DNA from 3 places in the Pseudarthrobacter sp. W1I19 genome. Region 1 is predicted to be linked to each of the others. Evidence: riboswitches for the same ligand, from Rfam matches in the RefSeq annotation. Region 1 holds a riboswitch; each other region holds the start of a gene.
What was found. A riboswitch is a leader RNA that binds a small molecule or an ion and turns the genes downstream of it on or off. The one in region 1 is predicted to bind S-adenosylmethionine.
Positions count from the first base shown of each region.

Region 2: linked by a shared signal. The riboswitch ahead of QF038_RS00580 (DUF1737 domain-containing protein) and the one ahead of QF038_RS13730 (homoserine O-acetyltransferase) in region 1 are both predicted to bind S-adenosylmethionine.
Region 3: linked by a shared signal. The riboswitch ahead of QF038_RS06900 (aminotransferase class V-fold PLP-dependent enzyme) and the one ahead of QF038_RS13730 (homoserine O-acetyltransferase) in region 1 are both predicted to bind S-adenosylmethionine.

Region 1 is NZ_JAUSZR010000001.1:2,916,199-2,921,640, forward strand. It holds gene QF038_RS13720 (alcohol dehydrogenase catalytic domain-containing protein) at 1-1,099, opposite strand, end outside; gene QF038_RS13725 (MFS transporter) at 1,197-2,579, opposite strand; gene QF038_RS13730 (homoserine O-acetyltransferase) at 2,757-3,872, opposite strand; SAM riboswitch class IV at 3,885-4,000, opposite strand; gene QF038_RS13735 (bifunctional o-acetylhomoserine/o-acetylserine sulfhydrylase) at 4,108-5,433, opposite strand.
Region 2 is NZ_JAUSZR010000001.1:128,868-134,309, reverse strand. It holds gene QF038_RS00595 (TetR/AcrR family transcriptional regulator C-terminal domain-containing protein) at 1-110, opposite strand, end outside; gene QF038_RS00590 (hypothetical protein) at 341-595, shown strand; gene opgC (OpgC domain-containing protein) at 709-3,093, opposite strand; SAM riboswitch class IV at 3,450-3,564, shown strand; gene QF038_RS00580 (DUF1737 domain-containing protein) at 3,578-3,856, shown strand; gene QF038_RS00575 (rhodanese-like domain-containing protein) at 3,853-4,263, shown strand; gene QF038_RS00570 (O-succinylhomoserine sulfhydrylase) at 4,264-5,442, shown strand, end outside.
Region 3 is NZ_JAUSZR010000001.1:1,475,340-1,480,781, reverse strand. It holds gene aroA (3-phosphoshikimate 1-carboxyvinyltransferase) at 1-250, shown strand, start outside; gene QF038_RS06910 (ribosome small subunit-dependent GTPase A) at 234-1,349, shown strand; gene hisN (histidinol-phosphatase) at 1,398-2,210, shown strand; SAM riboswitch class IV at 2,369-2,482, shown strand; gene QF038_RS06900 (aminotransferase class V-fold PLP-dependent enzyme) at 2,519-3,961, shown strand; gene QF038_RS06895 (class I SAM-dependent methyltransferase) at 4,019-4,777, shown strand; gene QF038_RS06890 (metal-dependent transcriptional regulator) at 4,809-5,442, shown strand, end outside.

The sequences.
Region 1 (5,442 bases):
TCACCACCCGCCCTGCGGCGAGTGCGTCGAGGCCTTCGTTGATCTCGGCAAGGGGCCTGGTGTCGGTGTGCAGCAGCTCAACGGGCAGCCGGCCTTCGCGCCAGTACCCCAGGTAGAGGGGGATGTCCCGGTTCGGTACGGCGTCACCCATGTACGAACCAAGCAGCCGCTTGCCCGCTCCGGCAAACTGGAGGGCGGGCACCGTCAATTCCGCCGTGGGATGCGGCAGCCCTACCGAGACCACGGCGCCGCCACGCGTCACGTGCTCGAGGCATGAAGCAATGACCCGGGCTGAGCCCACAGCCTCTACGGCCGTATCCACACCATCACCTGCAGCCTCCGCGATCAGCCGGGCCGCGTCGTCGGGAGTCCCCACGGCCGTTGCCCCGCACTTCATGGCGAGCCCATGCTTGCTGGTGTTGGGGTCAATGGCGATCACCGCTGAGGCGCCGGCGAGCGCCGCCGCCATCACTGCCGAAAGCCCCACGGCCCCGAGGCCGAAAACGGCTACGGACTGGCCTGGTTGAACCGCCGCGGTGTTGAGCACGGCTCCCATCCCGGTGAGCACGGCGCAACCAAACATCGCCGCGATGGTGTCGGGGACGTCGTCGTCGATCACCACTACCGATTCACGGGCCACCACCGCATAATCCGCGAACGCCGAAACCCCCAGATGGTGGTTGATCCGCTGCCCCTCGGGTGTGCGCAGCAGGGCCTCGCCATGCAAAAGGTCGCCGGAGCCGTTGACCTCGGCGGCCCGGTGGCACAGGGCGGGCCGCCCCGCAAGGCACGCACGGCAGGAACCGCAACTGGGGACGAAAACGAGGACCACGTGGTCCCCCACGGACACGTCCGTGACACCTTCGCCTACCGAGGCAACCCGTCCTACGGCCTCGTGCCCCAGCGCCATGGGAAGCGGCCTGACGCGGGAACCGTCCACCACCGACAGGTCTGAGTGGCACAGGCTGGAGTAGGCGACGGTGACGCCCAGCTCGCCGGCCCGGGGTTCGGGACGGCTGAGCTCCTGAACCACCAGCGGCTGCGCTTGGCCATAGCTGGTGCCGGCGGGAACGGTGGAATAGAGGACGGCTGCTCGCATGATGTTCCTAACCTTGAAATGGGGACAGGCAGCTGCCCGGACCGGCGGTACGTGCGGTCCGGGCAGCTGCCATTTCCGTCTTGCCGTTCTGGGAAGACTACTTCTTGGTGGCTGCCAGAAGGTCAGCCGTGCCCTGGGCGTCCGCGGCATCGACGTCCCGCAGCGAAATTCCGCGGGTTTCCCTCAGGAAGAGGACAGAGACCGCTGTGACGATGCAGGCACCCAGCAGGTACAGGGCCACCGGAGTGGAGGACTTGAAACTGCCCAGCAGCGAGCTGGCGATGATCGGTGCCAGCGAACCGGCCACGATCGAGGTCACCTGATAGCCCAGCGAAACGCCCGAATACCGCATCCTGGTGGGGAACATTTCAGCCATGATGGACGGCTGCCCGGCGTACATGAGTGCGTGGAACAGCAGGCCGATGGTGATGGCGGCCAGGATGACGAGGTCGTTGGCGGTGTCCATCATGGGGAACGCGAAGAAGCCCCACGTTCCGCCCAGGACGGCACCTGCCATGTAGACCGGGCGGCGGCCGAAGGCGTCAGACATTTTGCCAACAAGCGGGACAGCGCAGAAGTGAATGAAGTGGGCCACGAGCAGCAGCAGCAGGATGCGGGACGTGTCGGTCTGGACAACGACCTTCAGGTAGGTGATAGAGAAAGTCACCACGAGGTAATAGAGGATGTTCTCGGCAAAACGCAGGCCCATGGCGGTGAAGACACCCCTTGGGTAACGGCGGAAAACCTCGGCCACGCCGTAACCCTTTTTCTCTTCCGTGACCTCCCTCCGGGCCTCCAGGAAGATGGGGGCATCCTGAACCTTGGTGCGGATGTAATAGCCGATGACGACGATCACTGCCGAGAGCCAGAAGGCCACGCGCCAGCCCCAGCCGAGGAACGCCTCCTGCGAAAGGGTGGAGGACAGGATGAACAGCACGCCGGTGGCGAGCAGGTTGCCCATGGGGACGGCGGATTGCGGCCAGCTGGACCAGAAGCCACGCGACTTGTTGGGGCTGTGCTCGGCAACTAGCAGCACTGCGCCGCCCCATTCGCCACCCACGGCGAAGCCCTGGACGAAGCGAAGGAACACCAGCGCCGCCGGAGCCCAGTAACCGATCTGGGCAAAGCCTGGCAGGCAGCCCATCAGGAAGGTGGCCACTCCTACCAGGATGATGCTCAGCTGCAGGAGCTGCTTCCGGCCGAACTTGTCCCCGAAGTGGCCGAAGACAATGCCGCCTACAGGCCGGGCAACGAAGCCCACGGCGTAAGTGACGAATGCGGCAATGATGCCGTCCAGCTCGGTTCCGGAGTTGGGGAAGAACATCTTCCCGAACACCAAAGTGGCTGCTGAGGCGTACAGGAAGAACTCATACCACTCCACGACGGTGCCGGCCATGGAGGCTGCAACAACTTTTCGCAGGCCTGACGCCTTGACATCGGTTTCCCCGGACCGTTGTGCGGCGGACTTTTCCGTACTCATTGATGAACTCCTTCGGCGTCTTCTTCGACACCACTGGACAGGCTAAGGCGGGTACGTGTGATTTTGGCCACGCGCCGCCGGGTCCAAATGAGTATCGTCTGCCATTCCGTCGAGCTCAACGACGAATCCTGCAGAGGCTATCTGCATTTATGCACAATCCCGCCGGTGGCGGTCCGGCTATGCCGCCAAGTGCACCCGGAGCTGGTTGCCCAGCTGGCCGATTTCGGTGAGGAAACCGTCGTGTCCGATGGGCGCCTCGATGAAGTGGACGTCCACGTCCCCCGGGAGTGCGCGGGCCAGTTCCAGGGACTGGGACGGGAAGTAGAGCCGGTCCGAATCCACGGCGGCCACGAAGAAGCGTGCACCGGCACGGGACAACGTTTGTTCGAGTGGCCCGCGGCCGCGGCAGACGTCGTGGCTCATCAGCGCCTCGGTAATGGCGATATAGCTGTTGGCATCAAACCGCTGGACCAGCTTGGTGCCCTGATGGTCCAGGTAGCTCTCCACCTGGTAGCGTCCGCGCGCCGCGAGCTGCTCGCCCTGGAGCGGCGATTCCGGGGCCTGGGGTGTCCGGCCGAAGCGGCCGTCCAGCTCCCCGGGTGAACGGTATGTGATGTGGGCTATGCGCCGGGCCAGGGCCAGGCCCTCTTCCGGCGACGGCCCGCCGTAGTAGTCGCCGCCGTTGAAGTTGGCATCCTGGCGGATGGCGAGCGTCTGTGCCTGGGCAAAGGCGATCTGTTCGGCGGTGCTCGCGGCCCCCACGGAAATCACGGCGCAGCGCTGCACGCGTTCCGGATACGTCACGGCCCATTCCAGGGCCCGCGCGCCGCCCATGGACCCGCCCAGCACTGCGAACCAGCTGCTGATGCCCAGCTGGTCCGCCAGCCGGGCCTCCGCCGCGGTGCTGTCCCGGAGGGTCACCAGCGGGAACCGGGAGCCCCACGGCGTGCCGTCGGGTGCGGGCGAGGACGGGCCGGTGGACCCGTAACAGCCGCCCACAATGTTGATTGAGACGACGAAAAACCGGTCGGTGTCCACCGGAGCGCCGGGGCCTGCAAGCTGCTCCCACCAGCCTTCTTCGTTGGTGTCGCCGCGGGTCACGTGCGTGCTGCCGGTGAGCGCGTGCTCGATCAGGACAGCGTTGCTGCCGTCCGCGTTGAGCGTGCCCCAGGTTTCGTAGGCCAAGGTGACATCCGGCAGGTAGCCGCCGGCTTCCAGCTTTAGATCGCCAATGGAGGCATAGCGGACAATCCCGTGTTCGGGAACGGTGGTACGGGTGACGGTAACCGTCATGGCAAGACCTCTTCTACGCGCTTGCCTGCCGTCGTCTGACCGGCAGGCCAGGTCTTCACCCGGGGCACCCCACCGCGGAAGGAGGGTTGCCGGCCAGCAAGCCGGGGCTGTCACTGGCACTCATGACCTGCATTGAGTGTACGAAACAGCCCCCGCCTGCCGCCAAGAGTGTGACTGGTTGTGACTTCCCGGCTTGCCGCTGGTGCCCCTCATCAGGCGACGCTGGTGCCCGTGGTCAGGCGCCGCTGGCCTCCTTGGCGGCACGGAAGCCGGCTTCGAGGTCAGCGAGGATGTCATCGATATGCTCGATTCCCACGGAAAGCCGAACCAGGCCGGGGGTGACGCCGGCTACTTCCTGCTGTTCCGGCGAGAGCTGGCTGTGGGTGGTCGACGCCGGATGGATCACCAGGGAGCGGACGTCGCCGATGTTGGCAACATGGGAGTGCAGTTCCAGGGCGTCCACGAAGCGCTTGCCCGCCTCGGCCCCGCCGGCCAGATTGAACGAGACGATGGCCCCGGTCCCCTTGGGTCCGTACTTGCGGCCCCGCTCGTACCAGGGGCTGGAGGGCAGGCCCGCGTAGGCGACGGATTTGACGTCGTCCCTTCCTTCCAGCCAGCGCGCCACTTCGGTGGCATTGGCCACGTGCCGTTCCACCCGCAGGCTCAGGGTCTCAAGTCCCTGGGCGATCAGGAACGCGTTGAAGGGCGACACCGCCGAGCCCAGGTCGCGCAGGAGCTGGACCCGGGCCTTGAGGATGTAGGACAGGTTGGCGCCCAGCGCTCCATCGGCGCCGAGGTCGCGGGCGTAGACCAGCCCGTTGTAGGTGGGGTCCGGGGTGTTGAAACCAGGGAACTTCTCCGGGTCATTACCAAAATCGAACTTCCCCGAGTCCACAATCACTCCGGCAATGGCGGACCCATGGCCGCCCAGGTACTTGGTGGCCGAGTGCACCACGATGTCCGCGCCCCATTCGAGCGGGCGGATCAGGTACGGGGTGGACAAGGTGTTGTCCACGATGAGGGGCACGCCGGCCTCGTGTGCAACCTGGGACACGCCTTCAATGTCCAGGACGTCCTGCCGCGGGTTGGAAACCACCTCACCGAAGAAGAGTTTGGTGTTGGGCTGCACCGCGTCGCGCCACTGGTCCAGGTTGTCCGGGTCCGCCACAAAGGTGACCGAGATGCCGAACTTCTTCAGCGTATGCGCGAAGAGGTTGTAGGTGCCGCCGTAGAGGCTGGGGCTGGCCACGATGTGGTCTCCGGCTTCGGCGATGTTCAGGATGGCGAATGTTTCTGCGGCCTGCCCGGAGCTGAGCAGCAGGGCTCCCAGGCCGCCCTCAAGGCTGGCGATCCGCTGTTCCACGGCCTCCTGTGTGGGATTGCCGATCCTGGTGTAGATGGGAGCCAGTTCGGCCAGGGCGAAGCGGTTGGCCGCACTTTCCGCGCTCGGGAACACAAAGGACGTGGTCTGGTAGATGGGGAGGGCGCGGGCGCCGGTGGCGCTGTCCGGTTCCTGGCCGATGTGGATCTGGCGGGTTTCGAAGGACCATCCGTTGGACAATTCAAGGCT
Region 2 (5,442 bases), 2.8 Mb from region 1:
TCCAAGCCCTCCGCGTCCACAACTTCCAGGGCTTTGGTGAGCACGGCTTCCCTGCTCAGCCGCTCCTTCCGGACATGGCCTTGTGTGGCTGAGGCCTTCGCGGCTGACATAGTTTTCCAATCTGGGGCGGGAAGCAAGTACGTACTTGAAGTAATTCCAGACGCTTGCCGTATCTGTAGTCTACGGGTAAAGTCTACAGCGTAGATGCGGTGTTGGCGCCGCTAGAAACCTATCGATTCCAGAAGACTCGATAAATACTCCATTGCCTTGTGCACGGCTTTGAGGTTCCCGCTGCTGTAGCCGAACGGCGGCACCACGCACGTAGCGAAGGGACGCCGTCATGGCACATTCGCAATTCGACACTTTCCTCCAAGAAGCCACCCACCTGGATAAGGCGTACGACCACAGCCTCGACGATGACCGGCTTTACGGCCTGTATACGAGTTGGTGCTTTATCAACCAGCAGAAGCCCGGCAACGAGTCTGTTTTCTGGGCGGCCATGAAACACCGCATGCCCGCAGGCCACAGCGGCCTGCGCATGAAGGGCCCCGCAGCCGCCGATTACATCCTGACAAGCTACCCAGGGCTCGTCTAAGAGCCCTGACATGCGCCAAAAAGGCGTGAACAGCTGTCCCCGGCGGGACAAGTGTTCACGCCTTTCGCGATTAAAGTCCTTGGGTGCAGCCCGGGCGGCCCCTGGCGAACCCCTCAGGTGGGGATGATGCGGAAGAGGAACCGGGTCCGGACCATCACCCACAGGAGCCCGAGGACCAGTGCGTACGCTGCCGTGTTGATCCAAATGTCGTCCTGGCGAAGTGCCGGGATATTGGCGATCACCGCGATCAGGACCACATGGATGATGAAAACGTACAGGGTTGCCCGGCCCAGCGGAATCAGGAACCAGCCCAGGGCGCGTGCCACCGGCTTCCAGTAGGCCGTCAGGAATGCATAAGCGCCTACCACCAGCACCAGGACGTTCAGGAGCCGGCCCGGAGCCAGATAGGTGCGGCCGAAGAAGAGCTCGTACATGCTCCGGTACACCGTGTCCGGAATGATGGCCAGCCGTACGTCCAAGCCGTTGGCCAAATACGGGTTGCCCCAGGACAGAAACGCGAAGGCGAAGGCGGCAGCCGTGCAGGCCGCCACAACCCAAGTGTGGTCAGTGAGCCATGAGACGATGCGGTGCCGGTGGAACCCGGCCACCAGGCCGACCACAAACAGGACCTGCCAGACCAGCAACGGGAATGAGTCCTCAAACTGCGAGGGCAGGATCCGGAACCTGGTGACAGCCCCCACCCCGTACAGGGCCAGAGTGCCCGCCAGCACCCACACGGCTTTGCCCCGGTTGAGGGCGGCAAGGATCAGCGGACTAACGAGCAGCAGCACCACGTAGAGGCCCATGACGTTGAACTGCCAGGGGCCGAATTGCAGCAGCAGGATGGCGGGCAGGACCTGCGGGGGCACGGGGAACTGAAACAGCGATTCCATTCCGGAATACAGATCATAGGTGCGGCCGGTACCGTTGTGGCCCGCGCCACCGGTTCCCTGGTCAACGAAGGTGGTGAGTGTATCCGTCTGGAATATTGGCAGCAGCGAGATCAGGAAGACGGCGATCAGCACGGCGAGCGCGGTCACATAGAGCTTGCCTGCCCGGCGTGACGTGAGGTCCACCACGGTGCCGAAGTCCGCGTTCACCCTGGGTCCGGAGACCATGCCCACCACGAGGCCGGAGAAGAGGACAAAAAGCTCGGCTCCGGAAACGAAGCCCACCGTTTCCTGCGTCAACAGCTGGAACAGCGACGTCATGCCCAGGTGGTTCACCACCACAAACACAATGGCCATGCCGCGCAGCAGGTCCACCCGGGAATCCCGTTTTGAAGGATCCGAGTATCTCCAGGCAGTCGCCGTGTTCACCCTGCGGGGGACCTGCCACAACGCCACCAGGAGGATGATCAGTGCCGCAGCCACAGTCCAGGCGCCGGCGCCCGTGAGGGTGTTGGCGCGGACGTATCCGCTGCCGGCGGCGACCTGGGTGACGGGGCCGGTAACCATGGGGGAAGCCTCGAGCCGGTCCCGGGCGGCGGCCGCAACGGCGGGGTTTCCGGTGAGCAGCCAGTCAATGCTTGCCACACCGGTGTCCCTGGTGCTTGTCCGCTCGTCCCAGACCACGGCCGCCGTTTTGGCGAAGTCCGTGGAGGTGGCCGCACCCAGGACCTGGTCCCACCAGGCCACTTTGATGTCCACATCCGAGGCGCCGCCGGAGGCCGGGCTGTAAAACGCAGCGGTCTGCAGGACGAACGGCTTGTCCTTTCCTGCCGCATATGTGCCGTAGAAGTTTTCCCCGCCGGAGGTTGTCAGCATTCCCTGGAGTTCGTTCGGCTGCGGCACCGTGTTGACGGACGCCCCGCCGGCAGTGTCATCGTGGAACGCGGTCAGGCCCACCCAGTCCACGGCATCGTCCCCGGGGTAATAAGGGGCATACGCCGCATCCGAACCGTTCCACACACCGTCGCGGTTGGTATCGAGGAGGGCGAAACCCTCGCTGCCCGGCGCAGGGGCGTTCCGGTTCCGGTCATAGGGGTAGTCCTTGCCCAGGTACGGCTCCCACACCATCGACGTACCGCCAGGATCCTCGAAGGCCTCCGCGACGGCCCGGAAGGCGGACCGGTATGCGGCAGGCTGCTGGCCCCACTCCACCCAGCTGGCATTCATATCGGGGGCAAAGCGGATCATCACCTGGCCTTTGAAGTTCGCAGTCAGCTTCCGTACCTCAGCAGCAAACGATGCGGCGGCCTCAGCATTGACCCGCTCCAGGGCAATGCTGGGCTTCACCGTAAGCATGGCGTGGGCGCCCTGCATCCCCGATTGCTCCAGGAAGCCCCTGATGTTTTCTCCTTCCGATGCGCGGAAGGGCAGGGCGATGTCGTGCCCGAAAAGCGCCGGGGATGCACCCAGCCTGTCCGTAAAGCCCGCCGCCGTGTCCTCGCCCCATTCGAGGACCGCGCCCAGAAGCGGCTTACCCTCGTCCGGGACGGTGTCTGCAGCACGGGCGGACCCTGCGGGCAGTATCACTGCCAGGACGGCAATCAGCATCGCGGCAAGAAGGGCAGTTACGGCGCGGAGAAGGGAATGTCGGGTGAGTTGCCGGCGACGATGTGGCAGACGGCCGTGTCCTAAAAGGTGTTGCAGTGCGGCGGCTGTTGGCGTGCTGATGAGGACCCCCAGGAACTTTGCTCCGACTGCCGGGGCGGCGCCCCACAAGAACCCTATCTGCCTGGAAAGCAGCCACGGGCGCCAGGTGCCCGGAGCCGCCCGTGGCGACTCCCGCCGTCGTACGTTCCGGGAACCGCCCGCCAGTGCGCACCCAACTTGCTCCAGCAGCGCTTCGGTTACGGAACATGACGACGACGGCGGTGCGGGGCCACGTGCCAAGTGTTACGTTTTTGGGGAGTAATGAGTACCGGCGCCAAGCCCTGACTGGCCGGTCGGCAACCCTCCTTCCGCGGCGGGGTGCCTCAGGTGAATACTCGGCATATCGACCGATTCGAGCTGCAAGCGTGAGAGAAGGAGATCCGTCATGTCAGACGCACCTGCCAACGAAGAAAAACTGGCCTACCGCCTTATCACGGGGCCTGATGACAGATCCTTCTGTGAGCGGATTTCCGCCGCCCTGGCCGAGGGCTATGTGCTGCACGGAAGCCCCGCCGTCACGTTCAACGGCAGCACCGCCATCGTGGCGCAGGCCGTCGTCCTGCCGGCAGCGATTGCTTCCGCTGATGCCGCGGTGGCCACTGCCGTGGACGAGCTTGAACTGTCCGGCGAAGACCTCGAGTTCGCAGGCGAGGGCCACGCATGAGCTACGCAGGGGACCTCACCCCCCAGGAAGCCTGGGACAAACTGCAGCAGGGTGCCATCCTGGTGGACGTCCGCACCGAGGGTGAGTGGGCCCACATCGGCATCCCGGACACCAAAGCCACGGACAACGATCCGCTGTTCATCCAGTGGACCTTCCCGGGCGGCATCCCCAACCCCGATTTCCTGAAGGACCTGAGCCTGCAGGCCCCCGAGGATGCTTCCACCGAGCTGCTGTTCCTGTGCCGCTCCGGCCAGCGGTCCATCGCTGCCGCCATCGCCGCCACACAGGCCGGCTTCACCTCCTACAACGTCCTGGAGGGCTTCGAAGGTGAGCCGGACCGCTACGGCGAACGCACCGTTAACGGCTGGAAAAACCGCGGCTTGCCAACAAACCTGGGAAAGAACTAAGTGACCTTCAACGAAGACGCCGCCGGCTGGAGCCCTGACACCCAGGCCGTCCGCGGCGGACTGGACCGCACCAACTTCCAGGAAACCAGCGAGGCGGTGTTCCTGAACTCCGGCTTCGTCTACGAATCCGCCGCCGCTGCCGAGCGGGCCTTCACGGGCGAGGACGAGCGCTTTGTCTACTCCCGCTACGGCAACCCCTCCGTGGCCACGTTCCAGGAGCGGCTCCGCCTGCTCGAAGGAACCGAGGCGTGCTTTGCGACGGCGTCCGGCATGTCCGCCGTTTTCACCGCCTTGGGTGCCCTGCTGGCTGCCGGCGACCGCGTGGTTGCCGCCCGCTCGCTCTTTGGCTCCTGCTTTGTGATCCTCAACGAGATCCTGCCCCGGTGGGGCGTGGAGACTGTCTTTGTGGACGGCCCGGATCTCGACCAGTGGCGCGAAGCCCTGTCCCAGCCCACCACCGCAGTGTTTTTCGAGTCCCCGTCCAACCCCATGCAGGAGATCGTGGACATCGCCACGGTCAGCGAACTCGCACATGCGGCGGGCGCCACCGTGGTGGTCGACAACGTTTTTGCCACTCCCCTGCTGCAGCGCTGCGGCCAGTTGGGCGCCGACGTCATTGTCTACTCAGGTACCAAGCACATCGACGGCCAGGGCCGGGTGCTGGGCGGCGCGATCCTGGGCACCAAGGAATTCATCGAAGGTCCGGTCAAGCAGCTCATGCGCCATACCGGCCCGTCGCTGTCCGCCTTCAACGCCTGGGTCCTCACCAAAGGCCTCGAGACCATGGCCCTGCGCGTGAACCACTCCTCCGCTTCCGCTCTCCGGATCGCCGAGTGGCTGGAGCAGCAGCCTGCCGTGAGCTGGGTGAAGTACCCGCTCCTGAAGTCTCACCCGCAGTACGAACTCGCCGCCAAGCAGATGAAGGCCGGCGGAACCGTGCTCACCTTGGAACTTGCACCCTCCGGCGGACGCTCCGGCAAGGAAGCCGCCTTTGCACTGCTGGACGCCTTGCGGATCATTGACATCTCCAACAACCTGGGCGATTCCAAGTCCCTCATTACGCATCCGGCCACCACCACGCACCGCGCCATGGGGCCGGAGGGCCGCGCTGCCATCGGGCTCAGCGACGGAGTTGTGCGGCTCTCCGTGGGGCTCGAGGACGTGGACGATCTCATCGGT
Region 3 (5,442 bases), 1.4 Mb from region 1:
GGAGACCAGCGACGGCCTGGTGATCCGGCCCGCGAAGCTGCATGCCGGCGTCGTACAAAGTTACGCGGACCACCGCATGGCCACGGCCGGAGCCATCCTTGGCCTGGCCGTGGAGGGCGTCCAGGTGGAGGACATCGCCACCACCGCCAAGACGATGCCCGATTTCCCCCGGCTGTGGGCGGACATGCTGGCCCAGACCGGTGTTTCCAGTGCAGTGTCGGAAGGTTCAGCCGGTGGCGCGGAGCACTGACTCCTGGGACGAGTCGGATGTCCGCATCCGGCCCAGCAAAAAAGGCTCAAGGCCCCGCACCAAGGACCGGCCCAGCCATGACGACGCCGTCACCGGCCGTATCGTCACCGTTGACCGCGGACGGTACACGGCAGTGGTGGGCGAGGACTCCGGCAACGAACGTGTTGTCATCGCCGCCCGGGCACGCGAGCTGCGCCGCAACCCGGTGGTGGCGGGCGACTTCGTGTCGCTGGTGGGAGACGTTTCCGGCGACCCCAACACCTTGGCCCGGCTGGTGAAAATCCAGGACCGCAAAACCCTCCTTCGGCGCAGCGCCGATGATACCGATCCCGTGGAACGGGCCGTCGTGGCCAATGCGGACCAGCTGGTGATTGTGGTGGCCGCGGCCAACCCGGAGCCGCGCACCGGCTTCATCGACCGCGCCCTGGTGGCTGCGTACGACGCCGGGATCGAGCCGATCCTGCTGGTCACCAAGGCGGACGTCAAGGATCCGGCGGAGCTGTTATCCAACTACACGCACCTGGACTTCCCGGTCATTATCAGCCGGACGGCGGACTCCGCGGCGTCCGGTATCGACGCCCGCTCCGATGACGGGCTGTCGGCCCGGCTGGACATCAACGCGGTGGCAGAGCTGCGCGGTTACCTGGACGGAAAAGTCACCGTCATGCTGGGGCATTCGGGCGTGGGCAAATCAACCATGGTGAACGCACTGACCGGGGCCGAGCGTGCCACCGGCGGGGTAAACGCCGTGACGGGCCGCGGCCGCCACACGTCGTCGTCAGCCCTGGCGCTGAGGTTATCGGACGCGCCGCCGGGCAGCTGGATCATCGACACCCCGGGCATCCGCTCCTTCGGCCTGGCCCACGTGGACCCGGACCGGATCCTGCGTTCCTTCCCGGACCTCTACCCCGGCATTGAGGACTGCGAGCGGGGCTGCAAGCACACTGCCATGGCTGTGAACTGCGGCCTGGATGCCTGGGTGGCAGGCGGCCATGCCGGGGCCACGGGTGTTGCCCGGCTGGCCTCCCTGCGCAGGCTCCTCGGCACCGATCCCCGCATGGAGGCCCAGGAGGCCAAGGAGCTTGGCAGCGTCAACTGACAGGGCCGATCTCCCAGCAGAACCGCGCGCAGACGGTAGTTTGGAACCATGATCCAACCCGCTTCAAGCTACAACGATGACCTGCGCCTGGCCCATGTGCTGGCCGACTCCGTGGATGACCAGACCATGGGCCGCTTCAAGGCCCTGGACCTCCAGGTGGAGACCAAGCCTGACCTGACGCCGGTCACGGACGCGGACAAGGCCGCCGAAGAAGCCATCCGCGGCCAGTTATCCCGTTCCCGCCCGCGCGACGCCGTGCTGGGTGAGGAGTTCGGCAGCACAGGGCACGGCTCACGCCGCTGGATCATTGATCCCATTGACGGCACCAAGAACTTTGTCCGCGGCGTCCCGGTCTGGGCCACCCTGATCGCCCTGGTGGATGAAGGCGAACCGGTGGTAGGTGTGGTCAGCGCACCGGCCCTGGGCAAACGCTGGTGGGCGGCCAAGGGGATGGGCGCGTACATGGGCCGTTCCCTCGCTGCGGCCACGCGGCTTCGCGTCTCGAACGTCTCCAGGCTCTCCGACGCCTCCCTTTCCTATTCCAGCCTGGGAGGCTGGAAGGAACGCGGCAACCTGGAGAACTTTTTGGGCCTCACCGAGGATGTGTGGCGGACCAGGGCGTTCGGCGACTTCTGGTCCTACTGCATGGTGGCCGAGGGCTCTGTGGACATCGCCTGCGAACCTGAACTGAACCTTTATGACATGGCCGCGCTAGTACCGATCGTGGTGGAAGCCGGCGGGCGCTTCACCTCCCTGGAAGGGGAAGACGGGCCCTTCGGCGGCAACGCCCTGGCCACCAACTCCATCCTGCACTCGGAGGTACTCCGCAGGTTGAACCCGGAGCTGGACGACCTCCTGTAACAGAAGACCATCGAAGAATCAGCGGCGGGCGCCTCCTTGGGGAGGTGCCCGCCGTCGTTTCTTCGGCAAAAGAAGCTCTTTCCGGCCGCGCGTAACAAAGCGCTTAACAATCGTCCCGACTTAAAACCTCCCAACCCGATGTTCTACGCTCTTAACCAGGTCACGAGTGCCAGCGCGAAACCCCGGTTTGCTGGCCGGCAACCCTCCAACCGCGGTGGGGTGCCCCGGGTGACGACCAGGCCGGTCCGGAGCGGATGCGGCAAGCGCGGATTCCCGGGAGCGGGAGTCCTTTTGAAGTGAGGTCTTTCGTGACAACTGCCACCGTCTCCCCCAACGCAACGTTCGAAGCTGCCGGATCTGAAACAGCACAGGCCGGAACCACCTTTGATGCCCGCCGCGCCGCTGCCGGCCCTCCGCTCGCTGCCGTCACCGGCGCAGAAATCCAGGCGCCGCTGATCCACGGCGGCCACATCCGCTACGCCAACCTTGACTATGGGGCCTCGGCTCCGGCCCTCTCCGTGGTCTCGGCGTACCTCAACGAGATCCTGCCGTTCTATGCCAGCGTCCACCGCGGCGCCGGTTATGCATCACAGATCAGCACCTCCGTCTACGAAAACGCGCGAAACATCGTCCGCGACTTCGTGGGCGGCCGCCCGGATGACTCCGTAATCTTCACGCGGAACACCACGGATTCGCTGAACCTGCTGGCCGGCTGCCTGCCAGAAACAGACGGACGGCCTGACGGCGACGTCCTCTACCTGGACATCGAGCACCACGCCAACCTGCTGCCGTGGCAGGGCGTCCCGCACCGCAGCATCGTTGCCGCCGACACCATCGCCGGCACCATCGACGCCGTCCGCGCGGAGCTGGAGCAGGGCGGCGTGAGCCTGCTCGCCGTCACCGGCGCGTCCAATGTCACCGGCGAGATCCTTCCCGTCCGGGCCCTGGCTGCGCTTGCCCATGACCACGGCGCACGGATCGTGGTGGACGCCGCCCAGCTGGCACCGCACCGCCGCGTGGACATTGCAGCGGACGGCATCGACTACCTCGCCTTTTCCGGCCACAAGCTGTACGCACCGTTCGGCGCCGGCGTGCTGGTGGGCCCGACCGACTGGCTGGATGCCGGAACGCCGCACCTTGCCGGGGGCGGCGCCGTCAAGGAAGCAAGGCTCGACGGCGTCAGCTGGGCCACCGGCCCGGCCCGCCATGAGGGCGGCTCCCCTAACGTCCTGGGCGCCGCCACGCTGGCGCGCGCAACCCAGGTGATCGCCGGGCTCGACCAGGAACAGTGGCATGCGCACGAAGCGGCCATCCGCTCTTTCCTGGTGGAAGGCCTGCAGCAGATCGACGGCGTCACCGTCCACCAGATTTTCAAGGATACCAACCCGGATACGGACACCATCGGCGTGGTCAACTTCTCGGTGGAAGGCTACGACGCTGGCCTGGTGGCCGCCTACCTGTCCGCCGAACACGGCGTGGGCCTGCGCGACGGACGTTTTTGCGCCCACCCGCTGTTGAAGCGCCTGGGTTTGCCCTCCGGCTCCCTGCGCGCCAGCTTCGGCGTCGGCTCCCGCCTGGAAGACGCCGAACGCCTCCTTGCCGGCATCGCGGCGCTGCGTAACGACGGGCTGGGCTGGGACTACGTGGTGGACGCCGGACGTTGGGTTCCCGCAAACGACACGCGGACCTACCCGCACTGGGCTCCCAACACCCCCGGGACCGCGGGTGCCGCTCCCTGCATCGACGACTAAGCACTTGCGGTAAATTCGGAGGATACCCAAAGGGCATCAATCGAAGGAGGGCCACAGGTGGTACGGGGTGGCCCCAAACTTGACCACGGACGGCGGCGGGAGCTCGGCCAGAGCTTCCAGGACGGCGGCAGGCACTACCAGCAGGTCCGGCCGGGTTACCCGGAAGAATCCGCACAATGGCTGGTCCCCGCTGGAGCCCGCGATGCCCTTGACGCCGGGGCCGGTACCGGGAAGTTCACCGAACTCCTACTCGGCATGGGCCTGTCAGTCACCGCCGTGGACCCTTCCGAGGACATGCTCGAACAGTTGCGGGCGCACTATCCTGACGTCACAGCTGTCCGGGCCACCGCGGAGGCGACTGGACTGCCCGCGGCAGCGTTCGACGTCGTCAGCGTTGCCCAGGCCTGGCACTGGTGCGATGCCCTCGCGGCCAGCACCGAACTGGCACGCGTCCTGCGTCCGCACGGAACCCTGGGCCTGATCTGGAACCAGCTGGACACCTCGGTTCCCTGGGTTCACCGGCTTTCGCGGATCATGCATGCCGGAGACGTTTACAAGCCGGATTTCCGGCCGCAGGTGGGGCCGGAGTTCCGCGGTCTTGAGGGCCACGTAACGCATTGGCAGGACAGTGTCACCACTATCGACCTCGTGGAGCTGACGAAGTCGCGGAGCTATTACCTGCGGGCCGGTGAGACCACCCGCGCAAAAGTGCTGGCCAACCTCGACTGGTATCTGCACCAGCACTTGGGCCACAGCCTGGATGAAGAGCTCGAACTGCCCTATCTCACGCTCACCTGGCGGGCCAGCAAAGCATAACCGCCGGCGGTGAACGGGTAGGCTTGGTGCTGTGAAGACCAGCGCGCCCTCCTCCTCCATCGAGGATTACGTCAAGGTCATCTACTCGTTCACCGAATGGCAGGACAAGCCCATCACGTCCTCCCAGCTGGCCCAGCGCCTCGGGGTGGCCAACTCTTCGGTATCCGAAATGGTGCGCAAGCTGAAGGACCAGGGGCTGGTGGACCACAAACCCTACAGCGCCATCACCCTCACGGACCAGGGTGTCCGGCTGGCGCTTGCCATGGTGCGCCGCCACCGCCTGATCGAGACCTACCTGGTCCAGCAGCTGGGCTACAAGTGGGACGAGGTCCACGACGAAGCCGAACTGCTGGAGCACGCCGTCTCTGACACCTTCATTGAGCGTGTGGCAGCCATACTCGGTGACCCGCAGCGCGATCCCCATGGGGACCCGATCCCCACCGCCGAAGGCACAGTCCGGATGCCCCGCGCACACCTGCTGGGTGAGCTGGACCAGGGGCACACCGGCAGGATCACCCGCATCAGCGACGAAAACCCGGACCTGCTCCGCTACCTCTCCGCCGAGGAAATAGACCTCGACGCCGAAGTGGAGGTGGTGGGCCGCAAGCCGTTCGGCGGGGCGCTGGTGGTGCGAATCCGGAACTCGGGCAGGACCAGGGACTATG